Pyxidicoccus trucidator: one gene and its partner. The protein of the gene in region 1 interacts with the protein of each later gene in a pairwise test. Links are inferred from orthologs where the notes say so. Each region holds a gene or a part of one and is shown on either strand. Other genes may lie near its edges.

Region 1 (11,330 bases):
GGCTCCTGCTGGGGGCCGTCGGAGTCGGGCTGGTCTGCGGCTATGGGCTGCTGGCCCGCTATGGCGTGCGCGCGTCGATGCCGGTGCTGCTGGTGCTGGGGTTCGCCGTCAGCAGCGTGGGAAATCTGCTCACCGGGCTGGCATGGGCCGTCTCCGCGGCGCTCGCGATGCAGACCGTGCGAGGGCTCGGCATCGCGGCGATGGACGTGGCCACGAACACGCTGCTCCAGCGGGTCGTCCCGCCGGGGATGCTCGGCCGCGTTTTCGGCAATCTCTACGGTGCCATTGGCGTGGCGGCGGCGCTGTCCTACGTGGGGGGAGGCCTGTTGCTGGATGCCACCTCGGCGCCGATGACGCTGCTGGTCGCCGGAGCCGGGGGCACGTTGGCCACGCTGGGAGTGGCACTGACGCTGCCGGGGGCGCTGCGGAAGAGCCTCGCTGCGCGAGACGCTCCGCGGTCCGACAGCGCTTCGACGTAGGTGTCCGGGGCGCGCTCGGCTCAGACGATGCGCTTCCCCTTGACGAAGTCGAGGCCCAGCGGGTTGCCACGGAAGTGGATGGGGTCCAGCATCACCTTGCGGATTCGCCAGCCCTCGGCCGTCTTCTCCAGGTCGTGCGTGTAGCGGATGACGATGGTCCACTCCTGCTGGGTGCCCCCCGCCATGAAGAAGTGGGCGACATCCGCGTAGGCCATCACCTGGGCCTCGGTGCCATTCTTGAAGTGGGTCCTCACGGTGTTGGCCGTGGCGTGCTGGACCCGCGTGAAGGCAGAGAGGGCGTTGCCGCCCAGCTTGCCCATCTCCTCCCGCGCAATGGTGATGGGCTCGCCCTCGAAGAGCCGGCTGTAGTCCGCGGTGACCTGCGGCGTGAAGACATTCACCCAGCGGCTCCAGTCTCCCGTGTCCTTGCCGAAGTCGATGGCCTGCCCGTACTCGGCCACCAGCTCCTGGATGGCAATCCAATCCAGCGTGTACTGGAGATCCTGTGTCTTCATTTCGGTGCACCTCCGCGAGGAGCCCGCAGCTTCCAACGAAAGGACTCTCTACGAAAGAGAAGGTGGCTGCGCTCCGGCCGCGTGGGGTGGCGAAGCCCGCCACGCGCTCCGGCGCGCCTGGAGGCGTGGGTACACGGCGCGGAAGACGGCGAACCACAGCGCGCCCGCGACGAGGTCGACGGCGTAGTGGTACCGCAGCACCAGCGTGGACAGCACGATGGCCACGGCGACAGGCAGCAGCACCTTGAAGCGCCGGGGATGTTCGAGCCGGTCATGCTCCAGCAGCACGAGGGTGATGTACGTGTGCAGGCTGGGGAAGATGTCGTAGGCCGACGAGCCACCCGCTACGACGGCCGCATTCAGTCCGGTGAGCCACCCACCTTCGATGGGCACGGTGAAGAGCGCGGGGAAGGCCACCGCGGGTCCGAGCCCGGGCAGGAGGTAGTAGCCGGCGATGCCCGGCACATACGCGGAGAACACCTGGGTGAAGAAGCGCTCCGCCCGCGCGCGAGGGCCGAGGACGGCCCACGCCATCGCCAGGTGCAGGTACGCGTGGAACGCGAGGTAGCTCGCGCTGAAGACGTCGTTCACCCACGGCGTGCTCCACCGCTGGAGCCAGGCTGAAGGCGTGACGCCGAACACGAACACGTCGGCCGCCAACAGCCACCCGTCGCGCGCTGGCAGCCCGAGCGCGGGAATCGTGTGCTTCACCGACGCGTAGAAGAAGAAGGTCACGGCATAGGCGAGCAGCAGCCGCACGCGGAACGCATGCGCGAAGCTCTCTCCACGCGCGAGCAATGCCACGCCGACCACGAACAGGACCGTCGCGCCGAGCGCCTGCGACGTGATGGGAGCACCGGCGCCCGCGACAAGCAGGAGCGCCACGGAGAGTGCCGCGCCGAAGGAGGCCAGCAGCACCTCGTGCAGGTACAGCCGCTCAGGCATCCGGGGTGGCGGACCTCGCCGTGCGCTGAAGCGAGCCGGAGACGACGCCGCGCACGAACGAGAAGTAGGACGGGATGAAGGGGGCGCCCTGGGCGATGAGCTCGGCGCGCAGGGTGCGGTGCAGCTCGGGCAGGTTGTACCAGGGCACGCGCGGGTAGAGGTGGTGCTCCAGGTGGTAGTTCTCGTTGCACATGAAGAAGCGCGTCACCGGGTTGGACAGGATGGTGCGCGAGCCCCGGACGGGGTGGTTGCTCTCCGGGAGGAACGTGTGCTGGCTCATCCCCCGGATGTTCACGAGCGTGTTGATGACGAGCATGGGAATCACCCACGCGTGGACCAGCACCGCCCCGGGGACGAAGACCACCGCGAGCGCGGCGCCCACCGCGAGCAGGGCCACTTCCAGCTCGATCCACCGCCGCTCGGACGACGTCCCATGCCGCCAGCCGAGGATGGGAATCATGGTGATGTACGCGGGGTAGCCGAGCAGCAGCCGCCCCACATGCATCAGCATCTCCAGCCAGCGGCGCCCGGTGTAGTTGCCGTAGTGGTCCGGGTCCTTCCCGCCGCCCAGGTCGACGTGGTGCCGCAGGTGGAGCACCTTGTAGGCCGCGAAGTTCTGGAGCACGGGCAGCGCGCACGCGATGCCCCCGAGCCGGTTGAGCCACCGCCGGCGCGAGAGGCTCCCGTGCACGGCCTCGTGGGTGAACAGGCTGATGCCGTGCAGCGCCGCCGCGGCGATGAGGTACAGCCCAGCGCGCGCGAGCCACACGGAGAGCGAGCTGTCCGCCGCCAGCCTGACTGACAGCGCGGCCGCGACTCCGTAGAGCGCGACGAACAGGAAGAGCCGGGGAACGTGCCGGGCGTCGACCTGCTCCAGCGTGCGCAACCGGGCGGGGGTGAGGGATTCTGTCGCAAGCGGCATGGCTGTTCGGATAGAGGGACCATGCCATACCGTCGGCGCTTCCGTCGACGCCACCGCCGCCCCGCCTGCCCGTGACCTCAACGCCGTACCGACTGAAGTTCGCTGTCGTTCGTGAAGACCCGGAGCTGGAGCTGGCGCTTGTCGCACGCACGAAGGCCCGGGCCGTCCTCACGGTGGCTTCCGGCGGGTGCACCCTCCTCACGCTCGCGCGGCGTCACCCCGAGCTGGAGCTGGTCGGCTTCGACTTCAACCCGCGCCAGCTCGCTCACGTGCGGGAGAAGGCCGGTGGCCTCGGCGCTGTGCCCTTGGCCCGGTTCAACGTCGGAGACGCGGACCCCACGGGCCTGAACCAGCGCGGCGAGTTCGAGGGACTCTTCCGCACGCTCCGCCACTTCCTCGAGGAGTTCGTCGCCCCGGCACGGGAGCTGGCCACGTTCTTCGAGCCATCCACACCCGACACGGAGCGGAGCACGCTGCGCGCCCGCTGGTTCGCCTCGCCATACTGGCCGGTGGCGTTCGAGCTGGCCCTCGCGTCCCCATTCCTTCACGCCATGTTCGGTCCGGCGGCGACGCAGCACGCGGCGCCCGGCTCGTACCCCGGCTACTTCCAGGCCGTGTTCGAGCGGGGACTCCAGCGGGCGGACGCGCCGCGCAATCCGTTCCTCCAGCACGTGCTGCTCGGCGCGTACCGTCCCGAGGACGCGCCGGAGTACCTGCGCGCTCAGCAGCCCGTGGTGCTCACGCTGGTGGAAGGCTCGCTGCCCGATGTCCCTGGGCTGGGGCGCTTCGACGTCGTCTCGCTCTCCAATATCTTCGACTGGTCGGACGACTCGCTCGTGGCGAGCTGGGTCGCGCTGCTCTCCCGCGAGGCCCGGCCGGGCTGCGCGGTGCTGCTCCGGCAGCTCAACAATCAGCGCAACCTCCGGCGCTTCTTCGAGCCGGCCTTCGAGTTCGACGACGCGCTGGGGGCGGAGCTGCTGGCGAAGGACCGCAGCCTCTTCTACGAGCGCATCGAGGTCGGCTTCCGGCGGGCTGCGCGCACATGAGCGGCGTGCGGTACGTGGTTCTCCGTCCCGACACGCTCGGGCCCTATGTCGAGCGGCTCCGGCGGCTGGAGCAGGGCATCCTCTATCCGCTCGCGGATGGGGCCGACCACTTCTTCATCGACCACGGGCCGGAGTACCACCCGTTCTTCTCGTCCATGGGGGACGCGTACTTCCTGCTCGCCCTGCGCGGTGACGAGCTGCTGGGCTCGGTGACCGGGGTGGCCCGTCAGGTCTTCCACGGCACGCGCTCGCTGGACGCGCTCTACATCTGCGACCTCAAGGTGGCGCAGGCCGCACGCGGCACGGGGCTCTCGCGGAGGCTCATCTTCCAGGGGCTCACACACCTGTTCCGCATCCCCGAGCTGCGCCGTACCCGGTTCCTGTATGGCGCCGCCATGCGAGGGGCACGGGGAGACGTGATGCGCACTGCGCGGGGGTGGAATCCACTGCGGCTGGGCAGGCCGGCGAGTCGGCTTGCGCTCTACTTCGTGCCTCCCTCGAAGCTCGCGGAGCTGGACCCGCGAGGTGGGCCCGAGCGTCCCCTCGGCGATGGGCTTCGCCTGGGACCCGCCCCCGGGCGAAGGCTCCAAGGTTCGGGCTGGTGCACCACGGCGGGGAGCAAGGACCTGCAGCGGCTCTCGACGCGAAGTGCCTGGCCGCTCGTCCACCTGGCGGCGTCCCCCGAGGCCTGGCCGCACGGCTGGGCGGCGTACCTTCGCGCATGTGGCGCGGAGCTGGCGGAGCGGAGCGGGGACGCGCTGGCCTGCTTCAGCATCGACGAGCGGCTGGAGGACCATGTCGGCTGGCTGCGGGGCGCGGGCGTGGCCCCCGACTCGGTGTGTACCGTCTATTCTCTCGACCTCACCTTCCCGGTAGAAGCGCCAGCATGGGTGCACCTTCCCTCGTCCGAAATCTGAAGCTGCGCCGCTACATCGCCGGGCTCAAGGCGGAGTGGAATGCGCTGGATATGCCCTACCTGCGTTCGCTGAGGGACGGCTCGTTCGAGCGCGAGGACTTCCTCGAGACCCAGGTCCACTTCTTCGCCGCGGTGGCGCACTTCTCGCGGCCGATGGCCATCCTCGCCAGCCGCCTGCCCCGGCCCGACCAGCGCCTGCCGCTGGTGGAGAACATGTTCGACGAGCACGGGCGGGGGAATCTGGGCCACGGCCATGAGCGCACCTTCCTGGTGCTCCTCGAACGGCTCGGCGTGGTGGTGGGCCGGGCCAGTCGCACACCCTGGCCGGAGGTGCGCGCCTTCAACGCCGCGCTGACGGGCCTTGCCGCGTTCGACACGCCGCTCACGGGGCTCGCGGTGTTCGGCATCATCGAGGACCTGTTCAGCGGCATCTCGCTGGAGCTGGGACGCGGCATCGTCGCTCGCGGTTGGCTGGAGGCCGAGGAGGTGACGCACTACCCCACGCACGCCACGCTCGACGAGGAGCACGCGGAAGGCTTCTACCGCCAGCTCGACGGGCCGTATGGAGAGGACCCTCGCACCGAGGAGGAAATCGAGCAGGGCCTCGTCCTGGGAGGACACCTCTTCCTGCGTCTCTACGAAGACCTCTACCGCGCGCGTGGGCGCCGCGACTGACGCCGCCATGGACGAGAAGCGCTACCCCATTCCGGCGGGGCTCCACCGGGTGGAGCAGGACATCCAGCGGAGCCGCTTCATCACCACGGCCGCCCACGCGCCCACGGTGGAGGAGGCGAAGGCCTTCATCGCCCGCATCCGCGAGGAGTTCCCGGACGCGAACCACAACTGCTGGGCCTACGTCGTGGGCCCGCCCGGCTCGACGGCCCAGGTGGGCATGAGCGACGACGGTGAGCCTCACGGCACTGCGGGCCGGCCAATGCTCACCGCGTTGCTGCACGGCGGGGTGGGGGACGTCGCCGTGGTCGTCACCCGCTACTTCGGAGGGACGCTGCTCGGGAAGGGCGGGCTGGTGCGGGCCTACACCGCCTCCGTCCAGCAGGCGCTGGAGGACCTGCCCACCACCGAGCGTGTGCGCAAGGTCCGACTCGCCGTCGAGCTGGAGTACGCGAGCATCGACGGTGTGCGCCGGCTGCTGCCCGAGTACGAGGTCCAGGTGGTGTCCGAGGAGTACGCCGCCACGGTGGGCTACCGCTTCGAGCTCCCCGTCACGCGGGTGGACGCGTTCCGGACCGCGCTGACCGACCTGACCCTGGGACAGGTGCTCATCGAGGTGGTGGAGCCCGAAGGTTGACCGTGGGGCCCGCAGGGGAGAGCCTCCGGACCGATGAGCGCAGGCCCCGACCTCTTCTCCGCTTCCGTCGATGTGAACCGCTTCGCGCCGCTGGCGGAGCGGATGCGCCCGCGCACGCCTGACGAGTTCATCGGGCAGACCCACCTGCTCGGACCCGGTGCGCCGCTGCGGCAGCTCATGGAGCGGAAGGCGATTGTGTCGTCCCTGTTCTGGGGGCCACCGGGCGTGGGCAAGACGACGCTCGCGCGCATGCTGGCGTCGAGCGTGGACGCGGAGTTCGTCATCCTCTCCGCCGTCTCTGACGGCATCCCCCGCATCCGCGAGGTGGTGGCGGAGGCCGAGCGTCAGCGCAACCAGTACTCGCGGCGGACCGTCCTCTTCGTCGACGAAATCCACCGCTGGGCGAAGAACGTGCAGGAGCAGGCGCTGCCCCACGTGGAGAGCGGGCTGCTCGTCCTGCTGGGGGCCACGACGGAGAACGTGAGCTTCGAGGTGCGCCCCGCGCTCATCAGCCGGTGCCGCGTCTTCCAGCTCAAGGAGCTCACCCTGGCGGACATCCAGGGCGCGCTCACCCGCGCGCTCGCGGACGGGAAGAAGGGGCTCGGGGCCCGCAAGCTGACGGTGGGAGAGGACGCGCTGACCCTGCTGGCGAAGGGGGGCGCGGGGGATGTCCGCAAGGCGCTGGGCGCGCTGGAGCTGGCGGCCAGCCTCACCGCCGATGGCGCGGAAGTCACGCTGGAGACGGCGCGCGAGGCGGTGGGCACCAGCCTGTCCCGCCATGACAAGGACGGGGACGAGCACTTCGACCTGCTGAGCGCGCTCCAGAAGTCGTGTCGCGGGTCCAACGCACAGGGCGCCATCTTCTGGGCGGCGAAGCTGCTCCAGACGGGCGATGTCGTGTCGCTGTGGCGCCGCCTCAAGGTGATTGCCGTGGAGGACGTGGGCCTGGCGATGCCCGAGGCCATCACCATCGTCCGGGCCTGCGAGGAGAGCTTCCACTCCATCGGGATGCCGGAGGGGCGACTCTTCGTCGCGCACGCGGTTGTCACGCTGGCCACGGCGAAGAAGAGCAACCGCGCCTACCAGGCGATGAATGCGGCGATGGAGGCGCTGGAGCAGAACCCCAACGCCGCGCCTCCGCTCCACCTCCGCAACGCGCCCACGGAGCTGATGAAGGAGCTGGGCCACGGGAAGGGCTACCAGCCTCCGTGGAACTTCAAGGACCACTACGCGCCGGGGCAGACGTACCTGCCCGCGCCGCTGGAGCGCTCCGTCTTCTACCGCCCGAGCAAGGAAGGCTACGAGGCGGAGGTCCACGAGCGCATGACGCAGTGGTGGCGCGAGGACAAGGCGGCGAAGGACGAGTAGGCGGAGCGTCGGCGCTACGTGGTCCTGGTTTGCGAGGGGACGAAGCGCCAGCCGAAGGCCCACGCCGGGACGACCGTGGCACCGAAGCCCGCGCCCAGCCCGTACAGCACCTCGTCGAGCGGGACACCCAGGAGCCGGCCCGGCAGCAGCAGGCTGGGCTTCCAGGTGCGCTCGAAGACACCGGGCACGAGCGCCGCGAAGACGAGGCACAGCCCCAGGTAGATGGCGGCCGACACCAGCGCTCCGAGCAGGCCCGGCACCCCCAGGTCCCGGCGCGTCAGCAGCAGGGCCGTGGAGATGGACACCATGGTGGCTACCGCGGCGTAGAGGATGGACACGCCCGCCACGAGGAGCACCCCTGTCACTGACAAGGCCAGCGCGAAGGCCCCCACGGCCCGCCGCCACGGCTTCGTGGACGCACCGTGAGGCGCCAGCGTGCGGCGGAACGCGACGGCGTAGGCCGTGGAGGAGAAGGCGCCCAGGCCCGCGACGAACAGCACGTCCTCGATGCCAAAGCCGATGCGGTCCGCCAGCCCGAACAGGAAGCGGGGCGTCCAGTACTCCGGATAGAAGAGCCTCTCCGTCGCGGCGAAGGGCAGGGACACGCCCACGGTCTGCTTCATCAGCGGGCGCAGGTCCGGGCGTAGGAACCAGAAGCAGCTCCCCGGCACCAGGAACAGCACCGACAGGACGAGGAACTCGTAGGGCACGGTGGCCTCAGCGGAACGCCAGTCCGACGAGTGGGAGGGACACCATGGCCACGGTGGCGGTGATGGCGGCAGCCACGCGGACCACCATGCGCCGCGAGCCGGGCGGCGCGGGCCGTGTCAGCACCACGCCCAGGGCCGCCAGCGCGGGCAGCAACAGCCACGGGTCCACGCGCAGGCCCACCGCCTCCAGTCCGAGCGGGGCCATCGCCAGCGTGAGCGCATTCAGCGCCACGATGCACCACGCGGCGCGCTCACCGCCCACCCGCGCGGGGAGCGTGAGCTTCCGGCTCTCACGGTCGGACGGCTCGTCGGGCAGCGCGGTGGCGATGGCGCAGGCCAGGTGCGTCGGCAGCAGGCACGCGATGAGCCACCACGGGAAGCGGCCGAGGTCTCCTCCCTGCGCCAGATAGCCGTAGAGCGGGAGGATGCCGCTCACGCCCACCATCTGCAGGAACTCACCGCCGCCCCGGTAGGACAGCCGCAGCGGCGGATAGCTGTAGGCCCACAGCAGCGCGAGCGCTCCCATCGCCAGAGGCACGAGCAGTGGCACTCCCCGCGTCACCGCGAGCCCCGTGGACACCGCCAGCAGTCCTCCGGCGCAGACGAGGGCGGCGGTGCCAATCGCTCGGGGCGAGAGCCGCCCTTCCACCAGCACGCGAGAGCCGCCGGAGAACAGGGTGGCCGTCTGGTTGCGGCGGTCCGTCTCCTGGTCCGCCCAGTCGTTGGCGTAGACGATGAAGAGCTGGTCGAGCAGCCCGAAGAGCTGGACGCAGAGCAGCGTCCCCAGGTCCAGCGGGCGCCCCATCAACCGGCTCGCGACGAACTGTCCGAGTAGCAGCGGGAGCGCGATGTAGGACTGCGAGGGCAGCCGCGAGGCCTGGAGCCAGGCCCTGAGGGCCGTCATGTCGGGCTCCCGCGTGACAGCCCCAGCCGACGCGCGGCCTCCGTGCGCAGGTCGGCGAAGGGCCGGTCCCACCGGGGTTCTCCGTCCTGGCGCCACGCCTTCACCGGGATGAGGTCCTCCCGGGCAAGTGCCTCGTGGAGTCGCGCTTCCTCGTCGGGCTCCCGTGAGAAGCCGAAGGGATTGCGGAACTCCGTGCCCCGCAGCCGCGAGTACTTCTCATCGTTGCTGGCGACGAGGGCGAGCAGCTCCCCCCGACGGCCTTCGAGGTATTCGAGGAAGGACGCATCGAAGGGGCGAATGGTGGCGCGTTGGGCGGGCTCGCGCGTCACCCAGCGGGCCCAGTCGTAGCCGAAGAGGAAGTCATGCGCGTAGCGGAAGCGCAGCGTGGAGCGGGCGCCGAAGCCGTGGCACAGCCGCACCACCCGGTGCGTGAAGGCCTCCATGTCGGTGGGCTCCCCGGCATCCCACAGGCAGCGGGCCGGGTACTCCAGGTCCCAGAAGATGTTCTCCGGGAAGTCCGCCGCGAGCGCCTCGACGATGTCGCAGAGGCCTTCCGTGAAGGCCCGCAGCCGTGCCTCGTCACCCTGACCTTCCGTCACCCGCTCGGCCAGCTCGCGAGGCGTGGGCGCGCGAGCCCGGTCCGGCGCGAGCGAGGCCCGGGCACCGAGCAGCGGCTCCAGTCGCTCCAGCCGGGCGACCAGCTCGTTCTCGAGCCGCCTCATGCCGACGCTCCGAGCGGGCCCAGGCCGCCGAGCAGGAGCAGGCCGCACAGGGCGAGCGTCCCCCACCAGATGGCCCGGTGCAGCTCCAGCTTGTATGCGGACTGCGCGCCAAAGGCATTCGTCACCGCGCCCGGGCTGCGCTTCCAGGCACGGGCGGCGAAGCACAGCACCACCGCGGCAGCGGGGACGACGGTGACGAAGCGCGGTGCCTCGCGAGCCATCCAGGGCGCCGCGAGCCAGAGGAGCGCGCCCAGCACCAGCAGGGCCTCCGCGCCCCGACGCGCCGCCGCGTTGCCCCGGAGCGAAGCCCAGGTGCGCTTGCCTCCGGCGCGGTCGCTCTCCTCGTCGGACAGGCCGCTGGCCAGGGCGCTCGACAGAGACATCGCGAGCAGCCCCGGCCACAGCGCCACGAGCCCGGCGGGAGCCCACTGCCCGCACTGCGCATAGGCATGGAGCGCGGGGAGCACACCTCCGACGCCCACCATCTCCAGCAGCTCGCCGCCGCCCCGGTAGTTGAGGCGCAGCGGCGGCAGCGTGTAGGCGATGAAGACGAACAGGGCCAGCGCGGCGAGGGGCAGCAGCAACGGCCGTTCCAGCGCGGGGCCCGCCACGGCGGCCACCAGCAGCGCCACGACTCCGGCGCCAAGTCCGGCGGCGAGCAGGGCGCCCGCGGGGAGGATGCCGTCCGGAATCGTCTTGGGCGAGCCGGCCTGGGGGAACATGCGGCGCTTGAGCGTGTCCACCGGGCGGTCGCCCCAGTCATTGAGCAGGACGATGAAGGCGACGTCCGCCAGCATCCACAGCACGCCGAAGGTGAGCGCTCCCACGGAGATGCCACCCGCGTGGGCGGCACCTACGGCCTGCCCGAGGAGTGCGGGGACGAACACTTTCGGCCAGCTCGCGGGCTTGAGGGCGTACCACCACCGCTCACCTGGGCCCATTGACTCGACGCGCATGTGTCCGCTCTCTCCCCGACGTCGAAGGTTCTGCCTCCTGAGGGGCAGCGTCAATGCTTCAGGCCCCACAACCGCCACACCCAGAACCGATGCAGCGGGCGCCCCTGGTAGCCGCTGACCAGCTCCACCGCGTCGCTCATGGCGGTGAAGCGGTCCGTCAGCTCGTCGGGCGGTCCCGGGCCTCCCTCCTCCATCACCCACAGCACCTCCTGCCCGGGCGTGAGCGCGGGCGGCGGCCACAGGTCGTACTGGCTGAACCTCGCCGGCGGGCCCGTGTGCGTGACGGCGCCCGCGTAGTAGGCCACCTGCGAGGCGAGCTGGTAGTCGGGCGCGTAGATGGCGGCCACGTTGCGTGCTTCCAGGCCGGGGAACAGTCGCTCAGGCGTGGCCAGCTCGCGCAGCACGCTCCAGCCATGCGTGCGCCAGAGCACCGTGTCGCGCTGCTCGACGCGCAGCACCGGGAAGAACACATGCGAGCCCACCGCCAGCACCACCGCCAGTCCCGAGACCGCGACGGCCCGCTGCCACACCGGGCGCA
Region 2 (11,438 bases), on another replicon or contig:
GGCCACCGGCACCCCTTCGCGCACCCCGGCGGACGCCAGCGCCGAGGGAGCCCCTCGCCTGGGCCCCACCCCGGAGCTGGCGGTGGTGAAGCTCAAGCCCCGCAACGAGCCCGCGCCGAAGCTGCCCACGGCGGTGCCGGTGGTGGAGCCGGACTCGGACCAGGTGGAGATGTTCATCAGCGCCGCGCCGGACGGGGCCTCGGCCTCGCAGGACGGCGCCGCCACGGTGGTGGCCTCGCGCGACGACGGCGCGGAGTTGGTGGACCCCGAGCTGCTGGACGCCGAGTACGACAAGGCCGTGTCGCTGCTGCGCACCGGCAACGTCGAGGGCGGCGTGGAGCGCCTGCGCCGCTTCGCCGAGGAGAACCCGCGCCACCCGCGCGCGGACAATGCGCTGTACTTCAGCGGGCTCGGGCAGATTGGCCTGAGCGAGTTCAAGGACGCCGCGACGACGTTCGAGCGGCTCATCAATACCTATCCCGCCGGGGATGCCATGCTGGACAGCATGCTCCGGCTCGCCGAGTGCCGGATGCGGCTCAACCAGGCCGCGGATGCCAAGGCGCTCTACACCCGCGTCGTCACCCAGTTCCCGGGGACGGCCGCCGCCACGCAGGCGGAGCAGCGGCTCGCCGCGCTCCCTCAGTGAAGGCTCTTTCGAAAGGACGTTCTGCGATGCGCTCCCGGATCCTCACCTCGCTGATGTTGAGCCTCGCCATCGCGCCGGCCCTGAGTGCGCGCGCCCAGCAGGAGGGTGCCGAGGAGCAGGACACCGACACCGGCAGCGAGACGGAAGGCGCCGAGGTCATGGACGAGGCGCCCGAGCGTCCCGCCGGCACCGTGGCCGTCCCGCCGGGCGCGCCCCGCGGCCGTGACAGCGCCCCGGGCGAGGTCCACGCCGTGCAGGAGGGCGACACGCTGTGGGACTTGTCCCAGCGCTACCTGGGCAGCCCCTGGTACTGGCCCAAGGTCTGGTCCTACAACCCGGAGATCGCCAACCCGCACTGGATCTACCCGGGCAACCAGGTGCGCTTCTTCGGCGGTGGCGAGGAAGTGCCGGCCCGCGTGGGCGAGATGGTGGTGGACCCGGGTGAAATGACGGCGCCCACGGAGCTGAGCGGCAGCGACCTGGTCACCGTGACGGGGAAGATTGGCTACGACGTGTCCACGGCGCGCCCGGTGACGACGCAGGGCTTCGTCACCCAGCGCGAGCTGGACGAGGCCGGCCGCATCGAGGGCTCCTCCTCCGGCGCGCTGATGCTGTCCTACCCGGACAACGCCTACGTGCGCTTCAAGAAGAAGGGCGCCGCCAAGGTGGGGGACCGGTACGTCGTCTACCACACCACCCAGGCCATCAATCACCCGGTGACGAAGAAGAAGCTGGGCTACCTCACCGACTTCCTCGGCACGCTGCGCGTGGTGCGCGTGAGTGAGAACATCGTCACCGCGCAGATTGTCGACACCTGGGACGGCATGGAGCGTGGCGACCTGGTGGGCCCCGTCGGCGAGCGCCTCACCGAGCGCGTCGCCCCGAAGCCCAACGCCAAGGAGATTCAGGCCACCGTCGTCACCGCGCTGGTGCCGTACCTCACGCTGTTCGGCGAGCACCACACGGTGGTGGTGGACAAGGGCAGCGCGGACGGCGTCCAGGTGGGCAACACCTTCACCATCCTCCGCCAGGGCGACCCGTCCCTCCAGGTGCTCGGCCAGGAGGCCAAGCCGCTCACCGCGAAGGAGAAGCGCTTCCCCTGGGAGAACGTCGGCACCTGCATGGTGACCGAGGCGAAGGAGCGCACGTCCAACTGCCTCATGCTCCGCTCGCTGGAGGAGCTCCTCCCCGGCGACCGCGCCGTCATGCGCGTCAGCGAGCCCACCGCCAGCCGCTGAGCGGCGGCAGGAAATGTGCATCCCCTCCGCCACTGGAGGGGCTGAGTGCTTGACCGGTGGCGGTCCGGTGTCTATGTGTCGCGCCCCTCCTGGGGACCCATCTTCTATATAGGTGGGAAACGGGCAGGGGACGGGTATGGCGGACGCTGACACGGACAGCCTCACGGCGGAGCAGCAGGCGTGCCTGGCGCTCTGGGCCGTTCCCGGCCTGGGGCCGAGGACGCTGGCCGCCCTGCGCCAATTCGCGGATGGACGGCTCTCCGCGCTCGCCGCCGTCCCTGTACGGGACTGGGTGTCTCAGGCGCCGGTCTCCCCACAGGTGCGTACCCGGCTGGCGACGGTGGACCGGCTCCCGCCCCTGGCGGAGCGGGCGCTGGAGGCCTGTCGCAAGGCGGGGATGGGCGTGGCATTCGCCGGGCAGCCCGGTTATCCGGACCGGCTTCGCGAGGTGCTGGACGCGCCGCCGCTGCTGTTCCACCGGGGGCGTCCGGGGCTGCCGAAGCGGCGGGTGGCCATGGTGGGCAGCCGCCACCCGGACCAGGGCTTCCTGCCCTTTGCCCGGGACTTCGCGCGGAAGGTGGCGGCCAGTGGGGTGGGGGTGGTGTCGGGCGCGGCGGCCGGGGTGGACCAGGCGTGCCACTGGGGCGCGCTGGACGTGGGCGGGGAGACGTGGGCCTTCCTGGGGTCTGCCCTGGATGCGTTGGACCCGGCGCAAGCCCGCCTGCTTCCCCACTTCCTGGGGAGGGGCGGCGTGTTCTTCAGCGAGCTGCCGCCCGGGGTCCGGGCGAGCATCACCACCTTCCCGCGCCGCAACCGACTCATCTCCGGCGCATCGGATGTGGTCCTGGTGCTGAGGGCGGGGAAGGGCTCGGGGGCGCTCTACACGGCGCAGGCGGGGCGGGCACAGGGGCGACCGGTCTTCGCGCTGCCTGGTGACGTGAGACAGGCGGCGGCCGTTGGTTGCAACGAGCTGCTGCGCGACGGGCATGCGAGGGCGTGCATGGGCCCGGAGGATGTGTGGAGGGTGGTGGGCGTCTCTTCCGGCGCGACGGTGACGCCGCGGGACAGCGATTCGTGGGAGGCGCTCTCGGCGGAAGCGAAGGGCACTTATGAAGTGTTGGACCGGGTTCCCCGGACATTCGACGAGGTGCTGGTCGGCAGCACCCTCTCACCCGCGGCGCTCACCAGCGCGCTGGTGGAGCTGGAGTTGACGGGGCTGGTCATCCAGCACCCGGGCAAGCTGTACGAAAAGATATAGGTAGGAGAGTCATGGCCACGCGGACGAAGAAGAAGGTGGAAGAGACGGAGGCGGCGGAGGAGACGAAGTCGCCCCGCAAGGCGGCCGCCAAGAAGAAGCCAGCCGCCAAGAAGAAGCCTGCGGCCAAGGCGAAGAAGGCGGCGGCCCGACGCCGCACCAAGAAGGGCGACGACGACCTTCCCACCGTGGATGCCGACGCGGAGGAGGAAGCCGCGCCTCGCGGCAAGGGCCCGCACTACCTCGTCGTGGTGGAGTCCCCCGCCAAGGCGAAGACCATCAAGAAGTACCTGGGCACCGGCTACACGGTGAAGGCCTCCGTGGGCCACGTGAAGGATTTGCCCAAGAGCAAGATGGGCGTCGACGTGGAGCACGACTTCCAGCCCGAGTACGAGGTCATCAAGGGCAAGGAGAAGGTGCTCAACGAGCTGAAGAAGATGGCGAAGTCCGCCGACCGCGTCTTCCTCGCGACGGACCCCGACCGCGAGGGCGAGGCCATTGCCTGGCACATCAAGGAGGAGCTCGCGCACCCCGACGCCCTCCGGGTGACGTTCAACGAAATCACCAAGAAGGCCGTCCAGGAGGCCATCGCCCAGCCGCGCGAGCTGAACCAGGACAACTACGACTCGCAGCAGACGCGCCGCATCCTCGACCGGCTCGTGGGCTATCAAATCTCCCCGCTGCTCTGGCAGAAGATCCGCCGTGGCCTGTCCGCCGGCCGCGTGCAGTCGGTGGCGGTGCGCCTCGTCGTGGAGCGCGAGGCCGAAATCAAGGCCTTCGTCCCCGAGGAGTACTGGTCGCTGGACGCGCTGCTGGCCGGCACCGCCGGACCGCCGCCCTTCAAGGCCAAGCTGTCCAAGGTGGACGGCAAGAAGATGGAGCTGAAGGACCGCGCCACCACCGAGGGGCTCGTCGCCGAGCTCCAGGGGGCCGACTTCGTCGTGGCCAAGGTGGACCGCCGCGAGCGCCGCCGCAACGCGCCCGCGCCGTTCATCACCTCCAAGCTGCAGCAGGAGGCCGCCAACCGGCTGTCCTTCTCCGCCAAGAAGACGATGACGCTGGCCCAGAAGCTCTACGAGGGCGTGCCCCTCGGCGAGGAGGGCCAGACGGCACTGATTACGTACATGCGTACGGACTCCACCCGTCTGTCGGACGACGCGGTGAAGCAGGTGCGCGAGTTCATCGAAGGCAAGTACGGCAAGGACTTCCTGCCGGCCGAGCCGGTGGTGTACCGCTCCCGGAAGAGCGCGCAGGACGCGCACGAGGCCATCCGCCCCACGTCCCTGGAGTACCCGCCCGAGCGGGTGCGGCCCTTCTTCGAGGCCATGGGCGAGACGGACATGTTCCGCCTCTACGAGCTCATCTGGAACCGCTTCGTGGCGTGCCAGACGATGCCCGCCGTGTATGACCAGACGAGCGCGGACATCTCCGCGGGCCGGGCCACGTTCCGCGCCTCGGGCAGCACGCTGAAGTTCGCCGGCTACCTGGCCGTCTACGGCGCGGGCCTCACCCCCGAGGAGGAGGCCGAGAAGGAGAAGGCGAAGGCCGCCGGGGAAGAGGGCGCGGACGGCGCGGATGCCATCGGCGAGCTGCCCTTCCTCACCGAGGGCGAGAAGCTCACCCTCCAGAAGCTGCTCCACGAGCAGCACTTCACCCAGCCGCCCCCGCGCTTCAGCGAGGCCACGCTGGTGAAGGAGCTGGAAGAGCGCGGCATCGGCCGCCCCTCCACCTACGCCGCGATTCTGTCCACCATCCAGGACAAGAAGTACGTGGAGAAGCTGGAGACCCGCTTCCGGCCCACGGACCTGGGGCAGATGACCAACGAGATGCTGGTCAAGCACTTCCCCCACGAGCTGGACGTCACCTTCACCGCCACCATGGAGGAGAAGCTGGACCAGATCTCCGAGGGCGGCACCAGCTGGAAGGCCGTGCTGCACGACTTCTACGGGCCCTTCAAGGAGACGCTCGAGAAGGCGAAGGCGGAGATGCGCGACGTCAAGCGCGAGGAGATCAAGACCGACATCGCCTGCGAGAAGTGCGGCAACCTCTTCCTCATCAAGTTCGGGAAGATGGGGCACTTCCTCGCCTGCTCGAACTACCCCGACTGCAAGAACACCAAGGACTTCAAGCGGGACGCCGAGGGGAAGATCGTCATCGTGGAGGAGGAGACCACGGACGAGAAGTGCGAGAAGTGCGCCAAGCCCATGGTCATCAAGCGTGGCCGCTTCGGGCGCTTCATGGCCTGCTCCGGCTACCCGGACTGCAAGACGTCCAAGCCCATCTCCATCGGCGTGGGGTGCCCGGAGTGCAAGCAGGGCTACCTCACGGAGCGCCGCAGCGGCCGAGGGAAGATCTTCTTCGGCTGCAACCGCTACCCGGACTGCAAGTTCGCCGCGTGGGACAGGCCCCTGGCCGAGCAGTGCCCGCAGTGCGCGTCCCCGTACCTCCTGCAGAAGTTCTCCAAGCGGGACGGTGCCTACATCTCCTGCCCCAACAAGGAATGCGACTACCGGCGTGAGGTCGTGGAGCAGGCGGGCGTACCCGGCGGACCGGAAGCCTCCTCGGCTGCTTGAAAGCCCAGTAGTTCCAAAGGGCTGGGCCCTGTCCGTGGCTTGACAGCCTCGGCGGGCCCGCCCTAGAAGTCCAGGCTGCCTCCTCCTCGGGGTGTGTCTCGTGGGCGCCCGTGTCCGGACGGGCCCACCCGGGGGGGCGGGCGTCGAAAGGACACCAGGCGCGATGATTCTCTCGGTGAGCGAGCTGCTGCTGGACGTGACTCTTGCGGCCACGGAGGGCGGCAAGATGGGCTTCACGGACTCCGTCATCAAGTTCTTCAAGGATGGCGGCCCGTTCATGTTCGTGAACCTGTTCTGGCTGGCGTGCTCGCTGGCGGTGGCGCTGGAGCGCATCGTCACCGTGGTGTTCCGCTACAACCTGCCGGCGCCTCCGTTCATGGAGCAGATCTCCAAGCTGGTGCGCAGCGGCAACCTGGACCGCGCGGTGAAGGTGTGCGGCATGGCGCCCCACTCGCCGCTGGCGAAGGTCATCCGCGCGGGCCTGGTGAACGCCAACCGCGGCGAGATTGAAGTCGCCAAGGCGGTGGAAGAGGCCATCATCGAGCACAGCCCGCACGTGTCCAAGCGCATCCCCTGGCTGTGGTCCCTGGCGAACATCGCCACGCTGGTGGGCCTCGTCGGCACCATCTTCGGCCTCATCGGCACCTTCCAGGCGCTCGGCAACGTGCCGGCGGAGCAGAAGCAGGTGCTCCTGTCGGACGGTATCTCCAAGGCGATGAACAACACCGCCTTCGCGCTCTCCATCGCGGTCATCTGCATCGTCTTCCACCTGTTCCTCACCTCGTACGCGAAGGGGCTGGTGGAGTCGCTGGAGCTCAACGCGCTGAAGCTGGAGAACCTCCTGTCGCGGCGCGGCGGGACGGACCCGGCCACCACGGAGCTCGAGTCCCGCGCTTCTTGAGGCGAGGGGTGCGCGTCCATGGCGTTCCACTACTCCCGCCGCAAGCTGAAGGTCCGTGAGGAAGAGGAGTCGGGCGAGCTGAACATCGTCCCGTACCTCGACATCCTCATGAACCTCATCATCTTCATGCTGCTGTCGATTACCGGCCTGGCCACGTTCGGCATCCTGAACGTGAATGCCCCGGCCTACGGCGCGCCTTCCGCGGGCATGACGCAGGAGGGCGCCGACGAGCCGAAGCTGACGCTGTCCGTGCTCATCTCCAAGAAGGGGCACTTCGTCAGCAGCGAGAACACCGTGCTCACGCAGGAGGGCGGCGCCGCGGACGCGCCCACCATCCCCGTGCTTGCGGACGGCGCCTACGACTTCAAGGCGCTCAACGCGAAGATGGTGGAGATCAAGGCGGCCTTCCCCAAGGAGACGAAGGTCATCGTGGGCGCGGACTCGGACATCCCCTACGAGGCCCTCACCCTGACGCTGGACGCCATCCGCGAGACGCAGGGCCCGCAGCGCCGCATCCTGTTCCCGGACGTCACCCTCGGGGCGATCTGAATCATGGCCGAGCCGACGACACCCGTCCCCACCGAGGCCGATGAAGAGGCGCTGGCCCGCCTGCGCTACCGCAAGGCGCTGGCGCGCAAGAAGCGCAAGGAGCGCGAGGCCGCGGGGGAAATCAAGGAGCTGAACATCACCGCGATGATGGACATGATGACCATCCTCCTGGTGTTCCTGCTCAAGTCCTTCGCGTCGTCCTCCGCGGCCATCACCGCGTCCGAGGACGTGCGGCCGCCCGTCTCCACCACGCGCGCCACCCCGAAGGACACGGTGGCCGTCACGATTACCCCCAAGAACATCCTAGTGGGCGAGCGCGAGGTGCTGCGGCTCCAGAACGGTCAGATTCCGGCCGACAAGGTGCAGGGCCGGCTGGTGCTGCCGCTGGACGCCCAGCTGAAGAAGGAAGTGGAGAAGCTGAAGTACATCGCCGAGCGCAACCCGTCGGCGCCCTTCAGCCGGGAGCTGTCCGTCATCGCGGACAAGAAGATCCCCTACGACATGCTCCTCACCGTGCTCTACACGGCGGGGCAGAACGAGCTGGAGAACTACCGCTTCGTGGTCCTCCAGAAGGAAGGCGAGTAGGGCGCTCCCAGGGCAGCGGCGGGAGCGCCTCTCGGTCGTCCGCGCCCGGGCTACAGCGAGTGCGTGGCCTGGGGCCCGCCTCGCGTCTCCAGCTCGTGGATGCTGGCGTCCTCCTCGCAGCGGATGGCGAAGGGCAGGGCCTCCAGCCGCTCAATGGGAATCTCGAAGCCGCAGTCCACGCAGTCTCCGAAGACGCCCATGTCCATGCGCCGCAGCGCCGCGTCGATCAGCATGATCTCCCGCCGCTGCGACTCCATCAGGCTGGACAGCGTGTAGTCCGCCAGCTCCGACTGGGCGTTCTCCTCGTACTCAGGGTCTCTCTCCTGATCCTTGAGTGCGGTCAGCTCACGGTGTGCGCCCGCGTTCGCCGTGAGGATCTCCCTCCGTCGGCGCTGGAGGAGCTCGCGAATCCTCTTCAGGTCATTGCTTCTGGGCATGGCCATCGTCTCCGACGCTCCAGTCTTCGAGGTCACTTCCGCTCGCCCGGATGCAGGCCGCCCCCGAGCGGCGAACGCGAGAAACGTAGGGGTTCAACCCAGGTAGGGAAACCGCGCCTTCCAACGGGGAGGTGTGGCGGGCTGGTGGGCAACCGGGCAGGCGTGAGGCCGTTGAGACAGAGGGTTGACGTGCCCGCTTTCACTGCTGGGAAAGCGCGGCCCGGTCCTGCTAACTGTTGACGGACGGGCTGAGCGCGCGCCCGGGAGGTGTGGATGTCAGACGTGAAGCAGCGGGTGACGGTGATTGGCGGCGGGCTGGCGGGCAGCGAGTGCGCATACCAGCTCGCCCGCCGGGGTGTGCCGGTGGTGCTGCGCGAGATGAAGCCGCACAAGCGCTCGCCGGCCCACAAGTCGGATCAGTTCGCGGAGCTGGTGTGCAGCAACTCGCTGCGCTCGGACAACCCGGAGAGCGCCATTGGCCTGCTGCACGCGGAGCTGCGCGCCCTGGGCTCGCTGGTGCTGGGCACCGCGGACACGCACCGGGTGCCCGCGGGCGACGCGCTGGCGGTGGACCGCGAGCGCTTCTCCGGGGCGATTACCGAGTCGCTCCAGCGCATGGCGGGCGTGGAGGTGGTGGCGGGCGAGGTGGAGCGGCTGCCGGACGAGGGCCCGGTGGTGGTGGCCTCGGGGCCGCTCACGTCGGACGCGCTCACCCGCGAGCTGGAGCGGCACGTGGGGACGAAGCTCTACTTCTACGACTCCATCGCCCCCATCATCTCAGGGGACTCCATCGACCTGGACGTGGCGTTCCGCCAGAGCCGCTATGGCAAGGGCGGCGGGGACGACTACCTCAACCTGCCGATGACGCGCGACGAGTACTACCGCTTCATCGCCGAGGTGAAGGCCGGCCAGAAGGTGGTGCCGCACGCCTTCGAGGAACCGAAGTACTTCGAAGGGTGTCTGCCGATTGAAGTGATGGCGGAGCGCGGCGACGACACGCTGGCCTATGGGCCGATGAAGCCGGTGGGGCTGCAGGACCCACGCTCGGGGCAGACGCCCTACGCGGTGGTGCAGCTGCGCATGGAGGACACGGCGGGCACGTCCTGGAACATGGTGGGGTTCCAGACGCGGCTGACGTGGGGTGAACAGAAGCGCATCTTCAGCACGTGCATCCCCGGACTCCAGCAGGCGGAGTTCCTGCGGATGGGGCAGATCCACCGCAACACCTTCATCGACTCGCCCCGGCTGCTGTCGAGGGACTTGTCGCTGAAGTCGGAGCCGCGGCTGTACTTCGCGGGGCAGATTTCGGGAGTGGAGGGCTACGTGGAGAGCGCGGCGTGCGGGTACCTGGTGGCGCTGGCGCTGCATGCGAAGCTGACAGGGAAGGAGTGGGTGCCGCCGCCGGCCACCACGGCGCTGGGCTCGCTGTTCCGTCACGTGACGGGAGAAGCGCACCCGCCGGACTACCCGCACCAGCCCTCCAACATCATCTTCGGCCTCTTCCCGCCGCTGGCCGGGCGGGTGAAGAAGGCGGACAAGCGGGCAGCGTACTCGTCGCGGGCGAAGCAGGACCTGGCCGGGTGGCTGCCGCACGCGGGTGTCCCGGTGCCGGGCACCCCGGAGCACGTGGAACAGAGGAGCGCATGATGCGGACGCGGCAGGGGCGACTTCTGGGTGCAGGTTTGCTGGCCGCCCTCGCGGTGGCGGGGGCGGGCTGCAAGAAGGGGGACGACGGCGGCGGGGGCAAGGCGGCCCCCGGTGCCAGCACCGGCGCGACGGGCGGTGGCGCGGCGGCGAGCGCTCCGGCTCCGAGCCGTGGAGCGCCCGGAGCCGGGCAGGGCCTGCTGCTGGCGTCGGGCCGCGCGGCGGACCTGCGGGTGACGCCGGACGGGCGTCATGCCACGTACCTCCTGAACGGCCAGAAGCCCCGGCTGGACGGGGTGCCCCCGCAGATGCTGCTGGGCGAATTGCACGTGGTGCCGGTGGAGGGCGGGGACTCGCGCAAGCTGGGCGACGGGGTGACGAACGTGCCGGGCGGGCTGCTCGTCGCGCCGGACTCGAAGCACGTGCTCTTCCTCGCGGGCTACAACCCGGCCTCCCAGTCCGGCGCGCTGACGGTGGCGTCACTGGAGGACGCGAAGGCGGAGCCCACCGTGCTGGGCACGGCGGTGAGCTACATGCTGCCCAGCCCGGACGGCTCGCGGCTGGCGTTCGTGGATGCCGGCCGGCTGAAGCTGGGGCCGCTGCCCTCGGGCCCCTTCACCGACGTGGCGGCGGAGGTGAGCACCGCGCAGTTCACTCCGGACGGGAAGACGCTGCTCATCAAGCGCCGGCTGACCGCGGCGGGCGGACTGGCGGCGGTGTCCGTGGACAAGCCCGAGGAGGCCCCGCGCAAGCTGGCGGACCAGGTGGGCGACTACACGGTGTCCCCCGAGGGGCAGCGGGTGGCCTTCCAGGTGCGGAGCGAGTCCGTGCGCGGCCTGTACGACTTGTACCTCGCGGAGTTGCCGGCGCTGAAGCCGAAGCGGCTGGCGGTGGCGTCGGGCGTCTTCGCCTTCTCGCCGGACGGCAAGTGGCTGGGGCGCACGGAGAACGGGAAGCCGGACGTGCCCGGGGACTTGTACATGGGGCCGGCGGCGGGTGGCGCGGGGCGCAAGCTGGGAGACCGGGTGGAGAGGTTCGCCTTCTCTCCGGACTCTCAGGCGGTGGGCTTCCTGGAGAAGTACGACGCGACGGCGGGCGCGGGGCTGATGTCCGTGGCGTCGCTGCCGGACGGGGCGACGAAGCAGGTGGGAGGACGGGTGCCCAACTTCCTCTGGGGTTCGGACGGGCGCTACGTGCTCTTCCTCTCGCGCTTCCTCAAGCCCGAGTACTCGGTGGACCTGATGCTGTACACGCTGGGCGAGGAGAAGGCGGAGAAGGTGCACAAGGGCGTGTTCGGCTACGGCTTCATGCCGGGCAACACGCAGGTGGTGTTCCGCTCCAACTGCATCCGCAACGGGCGCTCGTGTGACTTCAAGGCGCTGGGGCTGCCGCGCACCGCGGAGCCCCAGACGTGGATGCAGGGCGTCTTCAGCTACAAGCTGTCCGCGGACGGCCAGCGGGTGCTCGCCACGTATGCGCGGATGGACTCGGACACGTACGACGTCGCGGTGTACGACGTGAAGACCCAGGCGCGCAGGCCGCTCGACCAGGGCGTGCAGGTGCCGGTGTCCTTCGGTGGCAAGGACGACTCGCGCGCCGTGTACATCATC

Evidence for each region.
Region 2: the proteins of G4D85_RS07565 (region 1) and topA interact in binary tests that used the Escherichia coli proteins (3 or more experiments, as listed by UniProt). The link is inferred for Pyxidicoccus trucidator from one-to-one orthologs.

Annotation. Positions count from the first base shown.
Region 1 is NZ_JAAIXZ010000002.1:231,670-242,999, forward strand. What follows is about bases 4,308-7,306. They hold G4D85_RS07565 (YigZ family protein), read left to right. Parts: upstream 4,308-5,481; coding sequence 5,482-6,132; downstream 6,133-7,306. Other genes in these bases: G4D85_RS07555 (GNAT family N-acetyltransferase), read left to right, coding at 4,308-4,824; G4D85_RS07560 (iron-containing redox enzyme family protein), read left to right, coding at 4,794-5,498; G4D85_RS07570 (replication-associated recombination protein A), read left to right, coding at 6,166-7,306. Also shown: G4D85_RS07530 (MFS transporter), read left to right, coding at 1-479; G4D85_RS07535 (nuclear transport factor 2 family protein), read right to left, coding at 500-994; G4D85_RS07540 (phosphatase PAP2 family protein), read right to left, coding at 1,043-1,939; G4D85_RS07545 (fatty acid desaturase family protein), read right to left, coding at 1,932-2,861; G4D85_RS07550 (DUF3419 family protein), read left to right, coding at 2,933-3,907; more of G4D85_RS07555, read left to right, coding at 3,922-4,307; more of G4D85_RS07570, read left to right, coding at 7,307-7,500; G4D85_RS07575 (lycopene cyclase domain-containing protein), read right to left, coding at 7,515-8,210; G4D85_RS07580 (prenyltransferase), read right to left, coding at 8,218-9,114; G4D85_RS07585 (ferrochelatase), read right to left, coding at 9,111-9,836; G4D85_RS07590 (prenyltransferase), read right to left, coding at 9,833-10,792; G4D85_RS07595 (ArnT family glycosyltransferase), read right to left, coding at 10,843-11,330.
Region 2 is NZ_JAAIXZ010000010.1:359,650-371,087, forward strand. Bases 2,826-5,932 are described here. They hold topA (type I DNA topoisomerase), read left to right. Parts: upstream 2,826-3,153; coding sequence 3,154-5,712; downstream 5,713-5,932. Other genes in these bases: G4D85_RS27685 (DNA-processing protein DprA), read left to right, coding at 2,826-3,142; G4D85_RS27695 (MotA/TolQ/ExbB proton channel family protein), read left to right, coding at 5,876-5,932. Outside these bases: G4D85_RS27675 (tetratricopeptide repeat protein), read left to right, coding at 1-646; G4D85_RS27680 (LysM peptidoglycan-binding domain-containing protein), read left to right, coding at 673-1,884; more of G4D85_RS27685, read left to right, coding at 2,021-2,825; more of G4D85_RS27695, read left to right, coding at 5,933-6,613; G4D85_RS27700 (ExbD/TolR family protein), read left to right, coding at 6,632-7,162; G4D85_RS27705 (ExbD/TolR family protein), read left to right, coding at 7,166-7,747; G4D85_RS27710 (TraR/DksA family transcriptional regulator), read right to left, coding at 7,798-8,190; methylenetetrahydrofolate--tRNA-(uracil(54)-C(5))-methyltransferase (FADH(2)-oxidizing) TrmFO, read left to right, coding at 8,458-9,831; G4D85_RS27720 (gliding motility protein), read left to right, coding at 9,828-11,438. UniProt on the Escherichia coli protein: Releases the supercoiling and torsional tension of DNA, which is introduced during the DNA replication and transcription, by transiently cleaving and rejoining one strand of the DNA duplex.